DNA from 3 places in the Paenibacillus sp. JL3B1040 genome. Region 1 is predicted to be linked to each of the others. Evidence: riboswitches for the same ligand, from Rfam matches in the RefSeq annotation. Region 1 holds a riboswitch; each other region holds the start of a gene.
What was found. Region 1 has a riboswitch for cyclic di-GMP ahead of ACZF99_RS19585 (sensor histidine kinase). Riboswitches for the same ligand answer to the same signal wherever they lie in the genome.
Positions count from the first base shown of each region.

Region 1 (5,653 bases):
AGACATGCTTGGAATCGGAAGGTTGCAGTGTAGGGTCGTAATCCATAACTGTGTTTACTGATATTCCAAATGTGGCAGTGGCAATTTGACGCATTTCCTCTACATTAAAAGGCTTTATGCCCTCTGAAAAGTAGCTTTCCATATCAATAGGACGACAGGCATGATACGCACGAATATGCGTGTAATGTCCAAGGTCAATCCCTTGTTTCTTATTCCCTTTATCATCAGGTACAAATACTTTTTTGTTATTCTCCATCATTCTAACTCCTTCGGCACGTTGCCTGACGGCTCGTGCCATTTTTTGGGGCATGATCTTCTACCGGTAAAGTCAATTCTCATATTCCAACAGAAAAAAACGATCTCAGCTACTTCCAGTCACTTTTGAAGTGAAAGAGCGTATTCCTCCGTATTGTTGAGCAAATCGATTTTTTGCTGCAGTTTGACTACGAAGCTCAAGAAGTCGGTGCTTTTCTTATTTTCCAATTTGAATGAGTTGATGATATTTTTGATGGTTTCGTTTTGCTCGGAGGTTAATTCATCTATAATTAAAATGATCCTTAAATTAGAACGGAATGCCTTGTCCAGCAAGCTGTGAAGATTGTATGAAATGTTCTGTTCTTTGATTTCGGGGTCCAGTTCGTGCATCCACGTCGCTGCTTTGGACATGATCGAATCATCCTCGTTGATGTATTTGATGATTTTTCCGGACCACTTATGAATTGTATCTTCTCTGATTTTCGTGTCTGTAGCAATGCTAAAAGTGGATGCAAACCGCATTAGCTGCGGGATAATGTGTCCATTTAGATGCTCGAATTTTTCCAAACGTGTTTTTTTGTATCGTCCATAACATTCGTATTCAATTAAGTTAACTTGAATGGGCATCGTTTTATTATCGGGAATGAAGCGGACGAGCACTGCATCTGGGTAACCGCTGATCCCAGCGATCATTTTGTTATTAGCATCTTTTTTAGGGGCAGTCATAAACATTCTGTTTTGTGGGATAAGCACGGACCGATGCTCGGAAAAATCATCGAATAAATGATAAAAGTTAGCGTTGACCAGCGGCTCCAGTCCTTTGATTTTGTCTGTTTCATTCTCAAATTTGACCGTGACATAGGTGCTCGTGATGTTGATTTTAACATCGGGAACAGTGTTCAAGACTTCTTGGTAATTTTCTTCAGTCACCTCATCCGTGGACCACTCTTCAGCATCAGAAGGGTTACCGTTGCAGTTAATCGTAAAAGGCTGTTCGAATTTGAACAGATCATTGGTTCGATTTTGTTCAAAGCCAGTCTGAAGCAACTGCAGAGCCGTCTCATCGGTTATGGTTTTTGCGGATTGCACATATTTGAGGCTCCAATACTTTCCACCGGCTTGCTCCAGAATGCTGATGTCAAACGGTTGGCAGTATTCGATTTCGCAAAGAGTGAAACATTGAGGATATTGATCGCTGTCTTTCCAAGGCCGAAAATCGGTAGGTTCTTTTAGTTTACCGCGAGCTCCGCATAGTGATTTATTTCCTACTTTCACTACAATATAGACCCGGTCATTCACGTTAGCGACTCTTTTCGTAAAGCCGGCTACTTGTTGATTGACGCATGTATAATAATTTTCCAAAGAAGTTCCACAATGTAAGATACGCTCTCCCATGTCCATCATCCTTATCTTATGATTAAATTACCAATTTCGACATGGTTAGTAAAAATCCTTTCTGGTGTAGTAACTGAAAGAGAGAAGGGTTTGTTATGCATAGAAATATACCTATTGAAGTTTAGAAAAATATTAAGAAAGAGGATGGTACAATGCTAAAATCATTTGATATACCAGATACTGATTTTGATGGTTTACGTCTTTTGTTAGAACAGTTGACCTCTGATAAGGTCGAAGTACAAAATTATTTAGGTGGAAGGTCGCTAAGAAAAGTTGAAATCAATTCTGCCGAAGGAAAAGTTAGACTAGACTTACGTTCAGAGCTTTATTTCCATTAAGGTGTCTATTATCAAAGCCTGATTATTGGTGTTATTGCATTGGCCCCTGAGCGGATGGGGATTGGGACAATAGTGATCGAATGGTTAAAAAATTATGCCAGAAGCAAAGGTTTTGAACGAATTTGTATCGAAAATGCTAACACGGAGGCGAGTATTGGATTGGCAAGGAAAATGGGTTTCATTAATGTCCCTAGTAGTCCAATTATTCAAGAGGTTCTCAAAATAGAGGCGTCGCCTGATTATCATTTACTGCTAGTAAGATCATAATTACTTTTTATAGTATATTTTAGATCTAAAAAGTACCCCCAACTTCGAGAGAGTTGGGGGAGTTAATGCTTACATTGATCATTTCTGTAATATTCCGATACTCGTAACAAATTATTGGCTAACCTAGAACTTGGTTTCGGTTGATCACTCCCATTTCGAATTGATTTACAGCATCATTCTATGGTTAGATACCTAGACCGTATCCGGCGAATGCCTATAGTCAAACGCCCTTTTTACCATTTTTGATACAAAGCCAGATTCGCAGGACTTTGGAGTTCTTCGAAAACTCCGCACGGATGGCCTGTTACAGAAAAACAAAGAAGAACCCCAAGCGAAAAGGGCAAGGGGTTATAAAGCAGGTGATTTGCTTTGATTCTAATTTATGAACAAATGCTTGCACATGTTACAGAAAACGAAAAGTCGCTGCTGTTCGAAATCCATATTTCCAATTCGGATATTACGATTTCGAGATGAAAATAAATAAGGAAAGTTTTGTAACTCCATTCTCGCAAAAGCTGGAATCTTCTAGTATAATATGTCTATAAAGCGAGGATTAGACAGGAATTTGGACTATATCTTCCCGCTTGTTATTAGGACAAAGGTCCGTTTTTCGGTCGAAACTGTGCTTCTATTGCTTATCTTAATGAAGGACTTGAAAAGAGGGAGGGATTTTGATGTCGAATCTATGTTAGGTAGTAGCACCTGGTGGCTGTTAAATGACATTATAGTGGTCAGGTGAGGGATTCGATCATCGCCATGGACGAATGGGTTATGAAGTAATCTCCGATTGGTTGTCCAAATAAATATGAGCTGAAGGAAAAATGGCAAACCCGCTCGAAAGACGGGGACGCAAAGCCACGGGTCTGCGGCCGTAAGGCTATGATCGCCGGGTTACCCTAAAAGGCAGGCTTCTGGAGAAAAGGCACGTTAGGGTACGTGTCTTTTTTGTCGTCTATGTCCGATTCCGAATAAGCCGAGGAACCTCATCGAGGGAGGGAACTGAAGTGGTGCTTGTATTGTCATTATTGTTGATGACCGCCATTCTGCTATTCACCAATCCGAGAAGCGAGCCAAATCGTTGGGCCGGTTCAGTCGCTTTTTTCTCTGTACTTGGAGAGTTGACTATCGCCATAGATGAGAAGATAATTCCCGCAATTGTCCCTTTGGCAAACGATTCAATTATAGCCGGACTGGAATGGGTAAAAGAGTTTTTTTACTTCTTAGCCTTGTACATGCCTCCTTATTCGTTGTTGATGTTCAGCTTGAGCTATGCGGGATGGTTTCAACGGCGAAAGGGTTGGAAGCGCTCCACAATCGTTGGGGCACTGATCCCGGTTCTGATCATGTTTCTTCTACCTTCAGAGGCTTCACGTGATACACATCCGATACCGCTCTGGGCGATGATTTATTACGCTACCGCAGCAGTGCCATGCTTGAGGTTGGCATACCGTGAAGTTGATGAGAGGATCAGACAGCAACACCGTGTGGTCTGTTGGATTGTTGTACCGTCGATCAGTTTTGTACTGCTTTTCGATTATATTCTGCCTTTGCTCCGATTCTATCCGCCCTTTGATACCAAACGTGCTGTTTTAACGGCAGTATGCATTTGCTTTTATGTATTTGTTGTTCGTTACGGTGTATTGGGTGTCCGAATCCGATTGGAATCTACACCCCAAGAACCATATGGGAACACTCCGCTTATATTTCAATTCTATCATGCTTTAAAAAGTGAACTGGGAAAAATACAGGTCGCAGCCAGACGTATATTTAATCTTGCCCAACAAACCGAGCAACAGGAATTGTATCGGGACACATCTCATCTAATCGATGCAACCGAGCGGATAATAGCAATAGCTTTCCGTTTTCGTCATTCATCACAACAGTTGGTATTATACGAGCAGTCATGTATTATAAATGAACTCGTTGAGCAACTATTGGATAGCTTGGCGGGAGAATTTTGCAGCAAGAATCTTAAAGTCCGAAAAAAATTGGATGAATCGATTGTTTTGTATTGTGATTCTGTTCACGTGCAACAAGTCATGAAGAACCTCTTCTATAATGCCATTGAAGCGATGTCCGAAGGAGGGTGTCTGACTATAACGTCTAATCTCTCGCAAGAAACGATGGATATTACCGTTCGTGATTCCGGTTGCGGCATCGCTCCGGAAGCCATGCCATATATATTTGAACCTCACTTTACAACCAAATCGAACGAAGGGAATGATGGATTGGGGTTATTCTACAGTCATGAAGTCATGCGACACCATCAGGGGTCCATCGAGGTACAAAGTCTAATCGGAATCGGTACGTCATTTACGCTTCATTTTCCCATCCAAAGAGTCATTCGTCATTCACCGTCATTGAACCGATGGGAGGGAGACCATGAGCAAGATCAAAGTACTATTGGTGGAAGACGATCCGGTGTGGAACGAATATATATCCGAAACGGTGAATCGGGAACAGGATTTGTTTTTGGTCGGAACGGCTCAGACGAAAGTCAATGCAATTCGCATTGTCAGTATGTTAGACATTGATGTGGTGCTATTGGATGTGGTGCTGGATGGGAAAAAGGCAGACGGGCTTGACGCGGCGCTCGAGATTGGCAGCATGAGTAATGCGAAAGTCATCATGCTTACAGTATTAGATCAGGCAGGGATCGTTTCTGAGGCGTTCGGCAACGGTGCTTTCAATTATATTCTCAAGACGGCGCTTGAAGATATTCCGGAGGCTATTCGAGCCGCATATGCGGGCCTATCCTCCATTCATGCTTCTGCCGCAGGCGTGCTTCGATCCGAGTTTGTACGAATGAAGCAACAAGAAATGCGCCAAAAATTAACGCGAACCGAAGTTGAAATCCTCCGTTTTATTCACAATGGTCATACCCGTTCCGCAATTGGGGAACATTTGCATATAACAGAGAGTACTGTCAAAAAACATGTGAACCGAGTGATTCGAAAACTGAAGGTGCACACCGGCAGGGAAGCTGCCAAGAAAGCAAAAATGAAAGGGATATTATAGCGTCCATGTGTATTGATATTGAAAGTCGCGAATAGCACCTAACCATTACAGGTTAGGTGCTATTCTATTTAATTGGCATCTATTTAGGTACAGCACTCTCGTAGAAAACCATCGAAGAACTGAGGCTGTCGTGCGTGCCAATCCGCCAGGGCCTGCGTAGCCAACCGTCGGTTGATTTCTGACGGAACACTTATGCTTTAGTATCTATCTTTTGTCCGCGATACTGATCCTGTATCTCTGACTTGTGCTGCTGATGTACTGTTTCAGTATGTTGGTGATTTGACGATATTTTCTTAGTCCCTCCGTGCATATTTTCCATCCCGCAATTCCTTGGCATTGCTGAACTCGACACACCGTTTACTGCCATAGATATTCCTCCT
Region 1 is NZ_CM169317.1:4,338,047-4,343,699, reverse strand. Features, by position in the region: gene ACZF99_RS19605 (hypothetical protein) at 1-256, opposite strand, end outside; gene ACZF99_RS19600 (hypothetical protein) at 376-1,650, opposite strand; gene ACZF99_RS19595 (hypothetical protein) at 1,803-1,988, shown strand; gene ACZF99_RS19590 (GNAT family N-acetyltransferase) at 2,043-2,255, shown strand; cyclic di-GMP riboswitch class I at 3,069-3,154, shown strand; gene ACZF99_RS19585 (sensor histidine kinase) at 3,260-4,789, shown strand; gene ACZF99_RS19580 (response regulator transcription factor) at 4,677-5,273, shown strand; gene ACZF99_RS19575 (hypothetical protein) at 5,464-5,640, opposite strand.

Region 2 (5,653 bases), 2.0 Mb from region 1:
GAACCTCGCCCGGCCCGGAGCTGCGGGTCAAGGAAGGGGAACGCGTGAAAGTAACGCTAACGAATCGCGATATCGGCAAAGGGGTGACGATTCACTGGCATGGCGTCATCCTGCCCTGTTCCCAGGATGGTGTGGCCGGCGTCACGCAGAATGCCGTTTGGCCGGGCGAGCAGTTTACCTATGAGTTCATTGCCCGTCACCCCGGAACGTACTGGTACCATTCTCATCAGCAAAGCTCGGAACAGGCGGGGAAAGGGCTGGTCGGCCGGCTGATCGTCGAACCGAAGCAGTCAGATTTCGACTACGACCTTGATTACGCGGTCACGCTGCAATTGCTGAACGATAAGCTGAAGCTGACCAATGGCCGAGCCGATGGTTTACGTCTCGATGCAGCCCCCGGAGAAACGGTAAGGCTGCGGCTGATCAATGCCTATAGCGAGGTGCAGTGGATCGGGGTGGCCGGTGCGGAGTTCCGGGTGATCTCGATCGACGGGCAGGACTTGAACGGCCCGGAGGCTCTCAAGGAAGAGTGGATTCCGATCGGCGGAGGCCAGCGATACGACGTGCTGTTCACGATGCCGACCAGCGGGCAGGTCAAAATGTACAACAGAGAGCATCAAGCCTGGCACATTCTGTTGGGGAGCGGGCCCCAGCCGAAGCCGCTAAGCAAAGACGCGCCGTCATTCGATTTCACGGATTACGGGACGCCGCTTGCGGACGGGATTACCGCGGACATGAAGTTCGACCGGGTTTACGATCTAAAGCTCGGCGTCCTCGATATTAACGGCAAGAAGTTTCATGAAATTCCGCCGCTTCTAGTCAAGGAAGGGGAGTGGATCAAAATCCGTTTCAAACATACCTTTGGTGGTCCGCATCCGATGCATCTGCACGGACATCTCTTCAAGATCTTGACGAAGAACGGCAAGCCGCTGACGGGCAGCCCCATCTATGCGGACAGCGTGCTCCTGTTCAGCGGCGAAGAATATGAAGTGGTCTTCAAAGCGGATAATCCCGGCTTGTGGATGGAACATTGCCACAATTTGGGGCATGCCGCCAACGGGATGACGATGATGGTGAACTACGAAGGGGTGACTACGCCGTTTCGCGTAGGCACCAAATCGGGCAATCTCCCGGATTAACCAATCAGCGAAGATGGAGGAGGAATTTAAGTGAAAAAAGCACTTTGGCTTATCGCGGCGCTAGCCGGCGGTTTGATCGGCGGATTGGTGCTCAGCGAGCTGATCGCCATCACCGCGGTCACCTTGTTCAGAGGGGACCTCTCCTGGCTGAGAGGCATTAAATATTTGCCGCTCGTCACCGCGGCGCTGGCCGGCATCTTGGTGCTAAAGCGGACCTCGCGCCGCGGGAACCGCTAAGACATTTACGCGCCGCTATAATATTCGCCCAGAAACTGCCGAAACCGGCGCGCGGCTTCGGATAAATATCGGCGCTCCAGCCAAGCGACGGAGAAAACGCGCCGGCACACCGGGCTTTCGATCCGCAGCATCGAGTAGGGAGGACGTTCGTCCTTCCGACATGCCGGAACGAAGGCGACGCCCAGTCCGGCGAAGACGAGGCTGCCAAGCGCGCCGGGTTCATCCACCTCGCAGACGATGCGGGGGCGAATGCCTGCGGCCAGGCAAAACGCTTCGTTGATCTTGCGAAACGGGTGGCCCGCTTTATATTCAATGAAAGGTTCGTCCGCCACGTCCTCGAGGCGGACGCTTTTGCTTGCCTCCAGCCGGTGGCCGGGCGGGACGGCGAGAAACACCTCGGCGTCCAGCACCGGCAGCTCTCGCACTCCCGGATGATCAAGCGAGGAAGCAGTGAAGCAGAGATCCACCTCGCCCTTCTCCAACAGCTCGATCATTTCCGCAATGGATGCCGGCGACGTCTGCAGGATGCGGAAGTTCACCTCGGGATAAGCTTCGCGGAAAGCCCCGAGCGCAGCCGTAATGCGTCCCAGCGTATTCGTGGCCAAATGGATGCTGCCGCGCTCCATCCCCGCCAGATCCGCCACCTCCTGCCTTCCCTCTTCCAGGATGTCCAGCGCTGTCTCGACCTTTTTCAAAAAGGCTTTGCCGAAGGCGTTCAGCCGAATCTGACGATTTTGCCGATCGAACAACGGGACCCCCAAATCCTCCTCGAGCCTGGCAATCGTTTTGCTGAGCGCCGGCTGGGCGATATGCAGCTCTTGGGCGGCTCGGGTCATATGCTCCAAATGGGCGACCGTGCGAAAATACTCCAATTGCAGCAACTCCATGCGGATGACAACTCCTCTCTTAAGGGAATTTGATGATTAATATCCTTTAGGTTATGAATACATAAATTAATATATATTTTTCATTATTAATATTCAATCCTACAATAACTTGTGAGGAAATCGATAGGGGGGACGATACGATGAAAAATGCCGATTCATCCGAGGCACGCGAGAAGCTGATCCGCATTTTGGCGTTTACCATGATCTTGTCATCCATGGGGGCAACGATGTTTAATATCGTGCTCCCTGAAATCAAAGGTGAATTCGGCTTATCCGTCACTCAAGTCAGTTGGGTTTCGACGGCATATGCTCTGATTTACGCCATCGGCGCCGTGATTTACGGGAAGCTGGCGGATGCTTTTCAGTTGAAAAAACTGCTGACGTTCGGGTTAATCCTGTTTTGTTTGGGTTCAATGACCGGATTGTCGGCTCAGGCGTATTGGATGGTCTTGCTGGGCCGCGTGCTGCAGTCGGCCGGCGCGTCGGTGGTTCCCGCAGCCGCGATGATCATTCCGGTGCGGCATTTTCCTGCCGAGCGCCGCGGATATGCGCTGGGAATTACAGCCACGGGGCTGGCGATCGGGGGCGCGATTGGGCCGGTCGTATCCGCGCTGCTGGTCAGTCTGGTCGATTGGCGATGGTTGTTTTGCATCCCGATGCTGATGCTGTTTACGCTGCCGTTCTACCGCAAATACCTCAGCGATGAGCCGATTCGGGCCGTTCGGATCGATTGGCTCGGCGGAGGGGTGCTGGGCATCACGGTCACTCTGTTATTGCTCGGCGTAACCTATGGGCGATGGGAGCTTTATTTAGGCAGTTTGATCGGGTTTCTCCTGTTTCTATGGCGGATCCGCCTAGCTCCGCAACCGTTCGTGGATCCGCGATTATTTCGGAACACGGGCTATGCGCTGGGTCTGCTGTTGTCGGTGCTGGTCATGGGGATCGGCTATGCGCTGCCGTTCCTGACGCCGCAGCTGCTGGCCGAGGTGAATCGGCTGCCTGCCGGTTGGATCGGATTTGCCATGGTGCCCGGGGCTGTTGCCTCGGCGATCCTCGGCCGCAAAGGGGGCAAGTTGGCGGATGCCAAGGGCAATTCCTTCGTCATCTATGTGGCTTCCCTGCTGCTAATCAGCTGTTTTGCCCTGATTTCGGTGCTGTCCGGGGCGGCGGCGGGCTGGATTGCGGCGATTCTGATCCTGGGCAATGTGGGGCAAATGTTCATGCAACTGGCGTTGTCCAACACGATTTCCCGCACGCTGCCCAAAGAGCAGACCGGGGTAGGCATGGGTCTGTTGTCCATGTTGGGCTTTTTGTCCGGCGCGGTTTCGACCAGCCTTTACGGCCATGCCGTGGATCACGGCTCGTCGTCGCACTGGAATCCGCTGAATCCGTTTGAGGGCTCTGCCGTGTATGGCAATATCTACATGGTTTTGGCAGTGCTTCATATCGGAATCCTTCTTTTTTACTATTTTTTCTTTAGTCGAGTCGGACGATCCCGCAAGGAGGAATCGATAATGAGGCAGGTCTAAAGACCTGCATAAAAGACGGTTTTGGAGCCGAGTAGGATGAATCCGGATTAACAAATGACATGATCTGTGCCGATACAACTTCTAAAGAGCTTTATCCGATAAAGGCAAACCTGTCGAAAGGCAGGGACGCAAAGCTATAGGGCCTAAGATAGTTTGGCAGCCAGCTACCGAAGGGAGTTTTTTTGTCATGAGAAAGTGGATATCCGTAACGCTCGCGATCATTATTGGGTTCGGAGGAGCCGGCGCAATTCCGGTTCAAGGGGCGGAAACCCCGGGCTGGATCGATAAAACCATGGTGGATCAGGGAGCGATCCGCATCAACTATGACGTTAAGACGAAGATCAAAACCAAGCTGCAGATCGCCAAGGGCGAGGAGAAATACACCTACACGTTAACACCCGGAACGAACGGAGAGACGTTTCCGCTTCAACTGGGGAACGGAGAGTATGCGGTCAGTCTTTTGGAACAGCTTAAAGGGACAACGTACCGTTTGGTCCATAAGGACACGGTCAAGCTGCAACTGAAGGACGAGAAGCAGGTGTTTTTGCATTCCACGCAAAACGTAAATTGGGAACCGGACGGCCGCGCGGCGAAAATCGCCAACGAGTTGATTCAAGACGCGGTCGGAACCGAGGAAAAAGTTCAGATCATCTATGATTATGTCACCAGCACCATCAAGTACGACGACAGCTTGGCCTTCAGCGCCACCTCCAGTTACCTGCCCGATCTCGACCGGACGCTGACCCGGAAGAAGGACATTTGCTATGGATTCTCTTCCTTGTTCGCGGCGATGCTGCGCAGCGTAGGGATTCCGGCCAAATTGGTGATGGGGACCTCGGATTATGTCAGTACCTATCACGCCTGGAACGAGGTTTATGCAAACGGTCGCTGGATCACGATTGATACTACGGCGGACGCGGGCTGGAAAGGAACGACGACCGCTTATACGATGATCAAAGATCCCGCGAAATATAAGGCCGAGAAAATATACTAAGTTGCGAACCCAATCACGCCGGTTGCGGAATACGCGCCGCTTCTGACATTTCGATCCTGTTTGCCGGGTCGGGTGTCGAAGCGGCTTTTTTGCGTTCACCGTTCCTCCGATTCCCGCCAACCGATCAGGATTGTTCAGAAGTTGTATAGACTCCCTGTTTATACTCCTTGCAAACGTATGTCACAACAAAGCACGCCAAGCAGGGAGAGGTTCAAGGTGATGAATGTTGTCGCTCACTTTAGGGACGGTTCCCGCGGCATGGAGCTGGATACCTTTCGAGAGATCGAACTGACCAAGCAACTGAGAAGATACCGGCAAAGAGGCTTTTATATGAACTACCGGAAAAATCGAATCGGAATCGTGGCGACGCCGGACGGCCCCGTTTTTTTTGGCAACGGGCAGGTTTACCTTTTGCGGGAGCAGCCGTTTCGATTTTGGCTCCACCAGCAGAAATGGAGAATCGGGTTTCGCTTTGAATGGAACGGCGAAATGAAGCTGAGCTTCACCTATCCCCGGATCGTTTACCGCGATGGCCGAACGTGGGAGGTTGACGAATTTCGCGATTTTTGCTGCTGGTTGGTGGAAGCGGTGAAAAAAAACAATTTTATGGATTTCTATACCGTAAAAACCCAAGAAAGACAGAGTTATCGGGCGAAAAACGCCGGTCAAGTCAATGAATAATATCACTTATAACCAAGGGGACTTGGCTTTATTTGGTCGATTGTCGAGGAATTGTTTAGAATGCTGAAATACGATGGTCATGTTGCCCACCACAACGTTTCGAGAAGGAGGTAGGGAGAAGCGTCGTTTGAACACATCGATATCGATAGAAAAAAGGAGGCAAAAACACGACTTATGAAACGCAAA
Region 2 is NZ_CM169317.1:2,333,205-2,338,857, forward strand. Features, by position in the region: gene ACZF99_RS10370 (multicopper oxidase family protein) at 1-1,139, shown strand, start outside; gene ACZF99_RS10375 (DUF5957 family protein) at 1,170-1,376, shown strand; gene ACZF99_RS10380 (LysR family transcriptional regulator) at 1,382-2,263, opposite strand; gene ACZF99_RS10385 (MFS transporter) at 2,404-3,792, shown strand; cyclic di-GMP riboswitch class I at 3,886-3,964, shown strand; gene ACZF99_RS10390 (transglutaminase-like domain-containing protein) at 3,980-4,786, shown strand; gene ACZF99_RS10395 (hypothetical protein) at 5,003-5,467, shown strand; gene ACZF99_RS10400 (SpaA isopeptide-forming pilin-related protein) at 5,642-5,653, shown strand, end outside.
Region 2: another riboswitch for cyclic di-GMP. It lies ahead of ACZF99_RS10390 (transglutaminase-like domain-containing protein); the one in region 1 lies ahead of ACZF99_RS19585 (sensor histidine kinase).

Region 3 (5,653 bases), 240 kb from region 1:
GCTGCAGGGCCATGAGGAGGAGACAACGATCACGATCGCTTTCGACGCTCCGTTCGATTCATCCGACTACGTCATCGTTGTCATGACCAATCACTCCGCGTATTACGCCTCGCTGAAGGAGCAGTCGCCCGAATCGGCCGTAATCGCGATCTCCAAACTTAAGGATAGCAGCGTCAACTACGGGTTTGTGACGTGGATGGCCATCGGCAGCGTTCGGTAGGACGACGTATCATGCGCCAGCCGCCGGATCGTTCCGGCGGCTGTTTTTCTGCGTATTCCCATAGATGGAGTGACAAATATTTCAGGCTGTGTGATTTTGCGTACAGCTTTTTTGCGCCAAATTACCTAGTATCTAATGGAAACCGCGCAGCTTTTGTTGCTCTGTTATGTGAAATCATTCACGATGATGTGGGGTGCGGTTTTCGGGATAGACATCGTGCAAGAGGGAGGGGCGTGGGTCGCTTGGAAGGCGGTGTATCGTTTCCGAGCACAGTCGAAAAACAAAGAGACGATATCATCAAGAAGAAGCAGGTTATGTAATTTACATAGCTTGGTGAAATTCACAAGGGAGAGGATCGCATTTGAAAAAGCTGATTAGCCTAACGGTAAGCGCAACATTGGTATTATCATCCTTGTCGCTTACTGTCGGTGTATCCGGTTACAAACTGACCGGCATTGACGTGGTATCCGCCGCATCGGAAACGGAAACGCCAGTCAAAGAAACGCCAAGCAAGACGACTACGCCAAGCAAAACAACGACGCCAAGCAAGACGACTACGCCAAGCAAAACAACGACCCCAAGCAAGAAAACAACACCTAACAAAACGACAACACCCAGCAAGAAAACAACACCCAGCAAAACAACAACACCCAGCAAAACGACAACGCCTGCCAAAACAACCGCTCCGGTTGTTAAACCGGTAGAGAATCCTTATGCCGACGGTGTGTACGTCACTTATGGAAACGCTTATTCTAAAGGGACCGAAGGAGCAAAAGTCACGATCAAGGACGGCAAGGTCGCTGCGATCGAATTGCTCAGAACGAGCCCTAAGCTGATCGATAGAGATGTCCGCAACAATTACAGCGGTCTCTGGAATGCTTATGAGACGATGAAGACCAACCTGCTTGGCAAAACGCAGGAGCAGGCAGCCAAAGTGGACGTTGTGTCCGGCGCGACCCGTTCGTGCGACGGCTGGAAGCTGTCCGTCGATCGCGCTTTCCAAAGAGCGTTGAAAGAGAAACCGCAGGGCGTAACCTATTTTGCCGGCGAGCACATGGGCGTTGATCCGGAAGGTAAATATATGATCTTCGTTACGTTCGACGCGACGAAGCGTACGGCCGTCAAGCTGTATGCGCTTGACGCCAGCGGCAATGCCGTCGAAGAAGCGAACCTGACCGAAGAGCAAGCCGCATTGGTGAAATCCATCGCTGCCGAGCTGCTGGCGAAAGGGACGGACGCCGTAGGACCCAAAGGCCAGGAAGCCGAGTTTAAGGCGGCTGTGAACGCTTATTGGGACGCGGAGCAAAATGCGAAAGTAAACAACGATTCGAAATACATCGACGGGTTCTATTCCGCTTACGGCGCAGCGCGCGATAAAGGCGTGGAGCGAGCCGACGTCTACATCCGCAACGGCAAGCTGGTTGACCTGAAGCTGTACAGACTGGGCTCCAACCTGATCGATCGGGGCGACACGGCATATGCCGATGTGGTGAAAGCCAATGCTCCGATGACGGCGAAACTGCTCGCCAACGGCTCGTACATCGAGAACTTCAGCGACGGCGTCGACGCGATTGCCGGCGCAACCGAAAGTAGCCACAGCTGGAACGTGGCCGTGGAAAGAGCTTTTGAAAAAGCGTTGAAAGTGTCGGGCAAAGCGAAATATTTTGAAGGCACCTTCGCCGGTGTCGACAACCTGTCCAAACTGCTGGTTCTGGCCGACATCAAGGCGGACCAAGTTTCGAACGTAAATGTACATCTGTTTGGTGCAGATGGTAAATTGATCGCAGCCGACAAGCTGACGGAAGAGCAACAAACCGTTGTTGCTCAACTGAACGAAGGCTTGACCCAAAAAGGCGTGAACATGACGCCGATCGTACTTCAAGAGGACTTGTCCCTCGCGGCCAGAGCGGCATTTGCCGACCTGCTGAACAACGCGTCAACAACGCAAGGTACTTACAAAGACGGCACCTACACCGCCTTTGGCGACGCTTATGACAAAGGGACGAACCGTGCCGACGTTACGTTACGCAACGGCGTCATCGTTGGTCTGAAGCTGTATCGCGTTGGGGTAAATATGATTGACCGCGGAGATTCAGCTTATCCTGAGGTTATCAGAGCGATCCCGATCTTGACCCGCGATCTGCTGTTTGCCGGAACGAGAGAGCAAGCGGCGAAGGTCGATGTGGTATCCGGCGCAACCAGCAGCAGTACCGCTTTGAAAACGGCCGTCGAAAATGCTTATAAGAAGGCAGAAATCAACGAGTCGTACAAAACAGCCTACATCAATGGCATTTTTGCCGGGATCAACAAAGACAAATCCGTTTACGTTATGGTAACGGTGCAAAACAACGTGCCGTTCAAAATGGAAGTGTTCTATCTTGACGCGAACGGGAAAATCAAGACGGAAGATCAATTGACCGTCGACGAGAAAGCCGTCAAGACGGAGTTCGAAACGCCGACTGCCGAAGGAGCCTTGCATAAATACGGGTATCGTCCGGCAGCCTTCGGCGATACGGAGGGCATGAAAGCCGTTTCTGCCCAAGTGGTGGACGCCGTGAAGAATGCGCTGGAGAACGCCGGCAGATAATCGCTTTTGCCGGATTTGGCAAGCCTAAAGGCTTGGTGCGTAAAGCCCCCTCGAATCGTTCGAGGGGGCTTTTGTTCGTGCGCATGGAGAAATTTAAAATTCCTAGTTTACAACTTCTGTCCTTGCATGCTAGTATAAATTAACTAAAAAATAGCAATTTTACTAGAAGGGCAAACTTGCCGAAAGTCAAGGACGCAAAGCCACGGGCCTAACGTAACCGTTACCAGGGCAGCCGGGTTTCATGGTAACTTGTGGATGCGATTCTATCTTTCAAACAGTTCTCTTTCTTCGAAAATGCAGCTTTCTCGAGAAAGAGTTTTTTTGTACGAAGAATTTGTCGAATAATAAGTAAAATTGTCGAAAATTGATGTGACGGGGAGAACATATCATGGGAGAATTTGGTGCTTCGGATCCTTTATTGGAGATATATCTTCACGAGAATTCGCAACTGCTGGAACAGCTGGAGCAGTGCATTTTGGAATGCGAGGAAGCGAATGCGTTTTCCTCCGCCGCGATCGATGTCATCTTCCGTATCATGCATACGATCAAAGGTTCTTCCACGATGATGGGCTTCGACAATATTGCGGCATTGTCTCACGTCATCGAGGATCTGTTTGCTTATATCCGCGAACATCAACCCCGAGTAACCGATTATTCGGCATTATCCGATTTGGTGCTCCAAGGTGGGGACTCTATCAAGCTTGAGCTTTATAAGATCAGGCAGGGCGATTCGCCCGACGGCGATTGTGCGCCGCTGATGGGCAGCATCCGCCACCACTTGGAAGAGCTTAAGCACCGGCATGACGGCGGGCGGGACGCTCCCGTCTCCAAACAAGCCGACAGCGGGAGCCTGGACGAGAGTACCGCCCTCGCCGCACATGGTGCCCGCTTGAAAGCAGTCCTGTTCTTCGACGACGACTACAATATGGAAAATGTACGTGCATACCAGGTGGTCCATAGTCTGAAGGAGTGGACCGAGCATTTCAGCTACTGGCCTGATGACATTGAAAGCAACCTGGACTCCGCAGGAATCATCAAGGAGCAGGGGTTTCAGTTGTTTTTCCGCAACGGGGAAAGCGCCGAAACCATCACCGCCTATCTTTCGCAAGCTCCTTGTCTCAAACATCTTGAGATCAGCGAGTATACAGCCCGCGGGGACTTGCCGGAAACCCGCGCTCCTGGCGGATTCCATGCCGGAGGTTATTCTTGAGAGCAACTCCGCAATCGAACCGCCGCTTGTCGAAGAGCGGCCGTCCCCCGGAGCCTCCGGCGTCGCGTCGTTTCCGCCGGAGGAGTCGCAATCGCTGGCCAAGCCGCCCGTTTCGACCGCAACTACGCAGCAGTCCAGTTTCATCAGCGTAAATTTGACCAAGCTGGACGAGTTGATGGACCTGGTTGGGGAATTGGTTATCGCCGAATCGATGGTCACGCAAAATCCCGAATTGGCGGGCCTTGAGCTGGAACAGTTCCGGAAAGCGGCGCGGCAACTGCGCAAAATTACCGGAGAAATTCAGGATAAGGTCATGTCCATCCGGATGGTTCCGCTGGTGAACACGTTTCAGAAAATGCACCGCATCGTCCGGGATATGTGCAGGAAGCAGGAGAAGCTCGTACGGCTCCAACTGGTCGGCGAGGATACGGAAGTCGACAAGAATATTATCGAGCATATCTCGGATCCGATCATGCACCTGGTACGCAACGCCATCGATCATGGCATCGAGGTCCCGGACGAGCGGGCTGCTGCCGGGAAGAACGAGACTGCCACGCTGACGCTCGAAGCCAAAAACGTCGGCGGCGAGGTGCTGATCCTCGTTCGCGACGACGGTCGCGGATTAAACCGGGAGAAAATCCTACAACGGGCCCGGGAGCGCCGCTTGATCTTTCGGGAAGAAGCGGAGATGAGCGATCGCGACATCTATAATCTGATTTTTTTGCCGGGGTTTTCAACCAAGGAGGTCATTACCGAATTCAGTGGCCGCGGTGTCGGCATGGACGTCGTGCTGAGGAATATCGAAAGCGTTGGCGGCAGCGTTTCCGTCGACAGCGCCGCAGGCGAGGGAACGACGATCACGATTCGCATCCCGCTGACGTTGGCGATTATTGACGGGATGAACGTCAAGGTTGGAAGGTCCCGATATACGATCCCGACCACGGCGATCAAGGAGTCGTTCCGGCCTGATCGAAGCAGCGTCGTGGTCGATCCCGAAGGAAACGAAATGGTGATGGTGCGGGGGCAGTGTTACGCCGTACTCCGCTTGTACGAACGATTTCAAGTCACGACCGACGTTACGGATATGGAGGAAGGCATTTTGATCATGGTGGAGCAGGATCATCGGACCTTCTGCATCTTTGCCGACGAATTGCTCGGTCAACAGCAGGTCGTCGTGAAAAGCCTGCCGTCCTACATCCGCAAAATCCGCAACATTCGGGGGTTGGCAGGCTGCACGATGCTTGGGGACGGAAGCATCAGCCTCATCCTCGACGTTGGCGGACTTGCTCTTACATCCTAAAAAAATAAAGGAGAGAACGAGGCCATGACAGACCCAAACGCACAGTTGCAAACAGAGCAAGAGGACGATACGCAGTCGGGAAAGTTCCTTACTTTTCTGATTGGAACCGACGTATACGGCATCGAAATCCGGTATGTCACGGAAATCATCGGAATTCAGGCCATTACGGAGGTGCCTGAACTCCCCGAGCATATTCGCGGAATCATTAATTTGCGCGGCAAAATCATTCCGGTTATGGATGTGCGGCTGCGCTTCAAGAAGCCGTTCCGCGAGTACAATGATCGGACATGCATCGTGGTCGTGGACATGAAGGACATTTCGATCGGACTTATCGTC
Region 3 is NZ_CM169317.1:4,094,825-4,100,477, reverse strand. Features, by position in the region: gene ACZF99_RS18485 (WIAG-tail domain) at 1-220, shown strand, start outside; gene ACZF99_RS18480 (FMN-binding protein) at 582-2,807, shown strand; cyclic di-GMP riboswitch class I at 2,967-3,052, shown strand; gene ACZF99_RS18475 (Hpt domain-containing protein) at 3,196-4,017, shown strand; gene ACZF99_RS18470 (chemotaxis protein CheA) at 3,998-5,317, shown strand; gene ACZF99_RS18465 (chemotaxis protein CheW) at 5,342-5,653, shown strand, end outside.
Region 3: another riboswitch for cyclic di-GMP. It lies ahead of ACZF99_RS18475 (Hpt domain-containing protein); the one in region 1 lies ahead of ACZF99_RS19585 (sensor histidine kinase).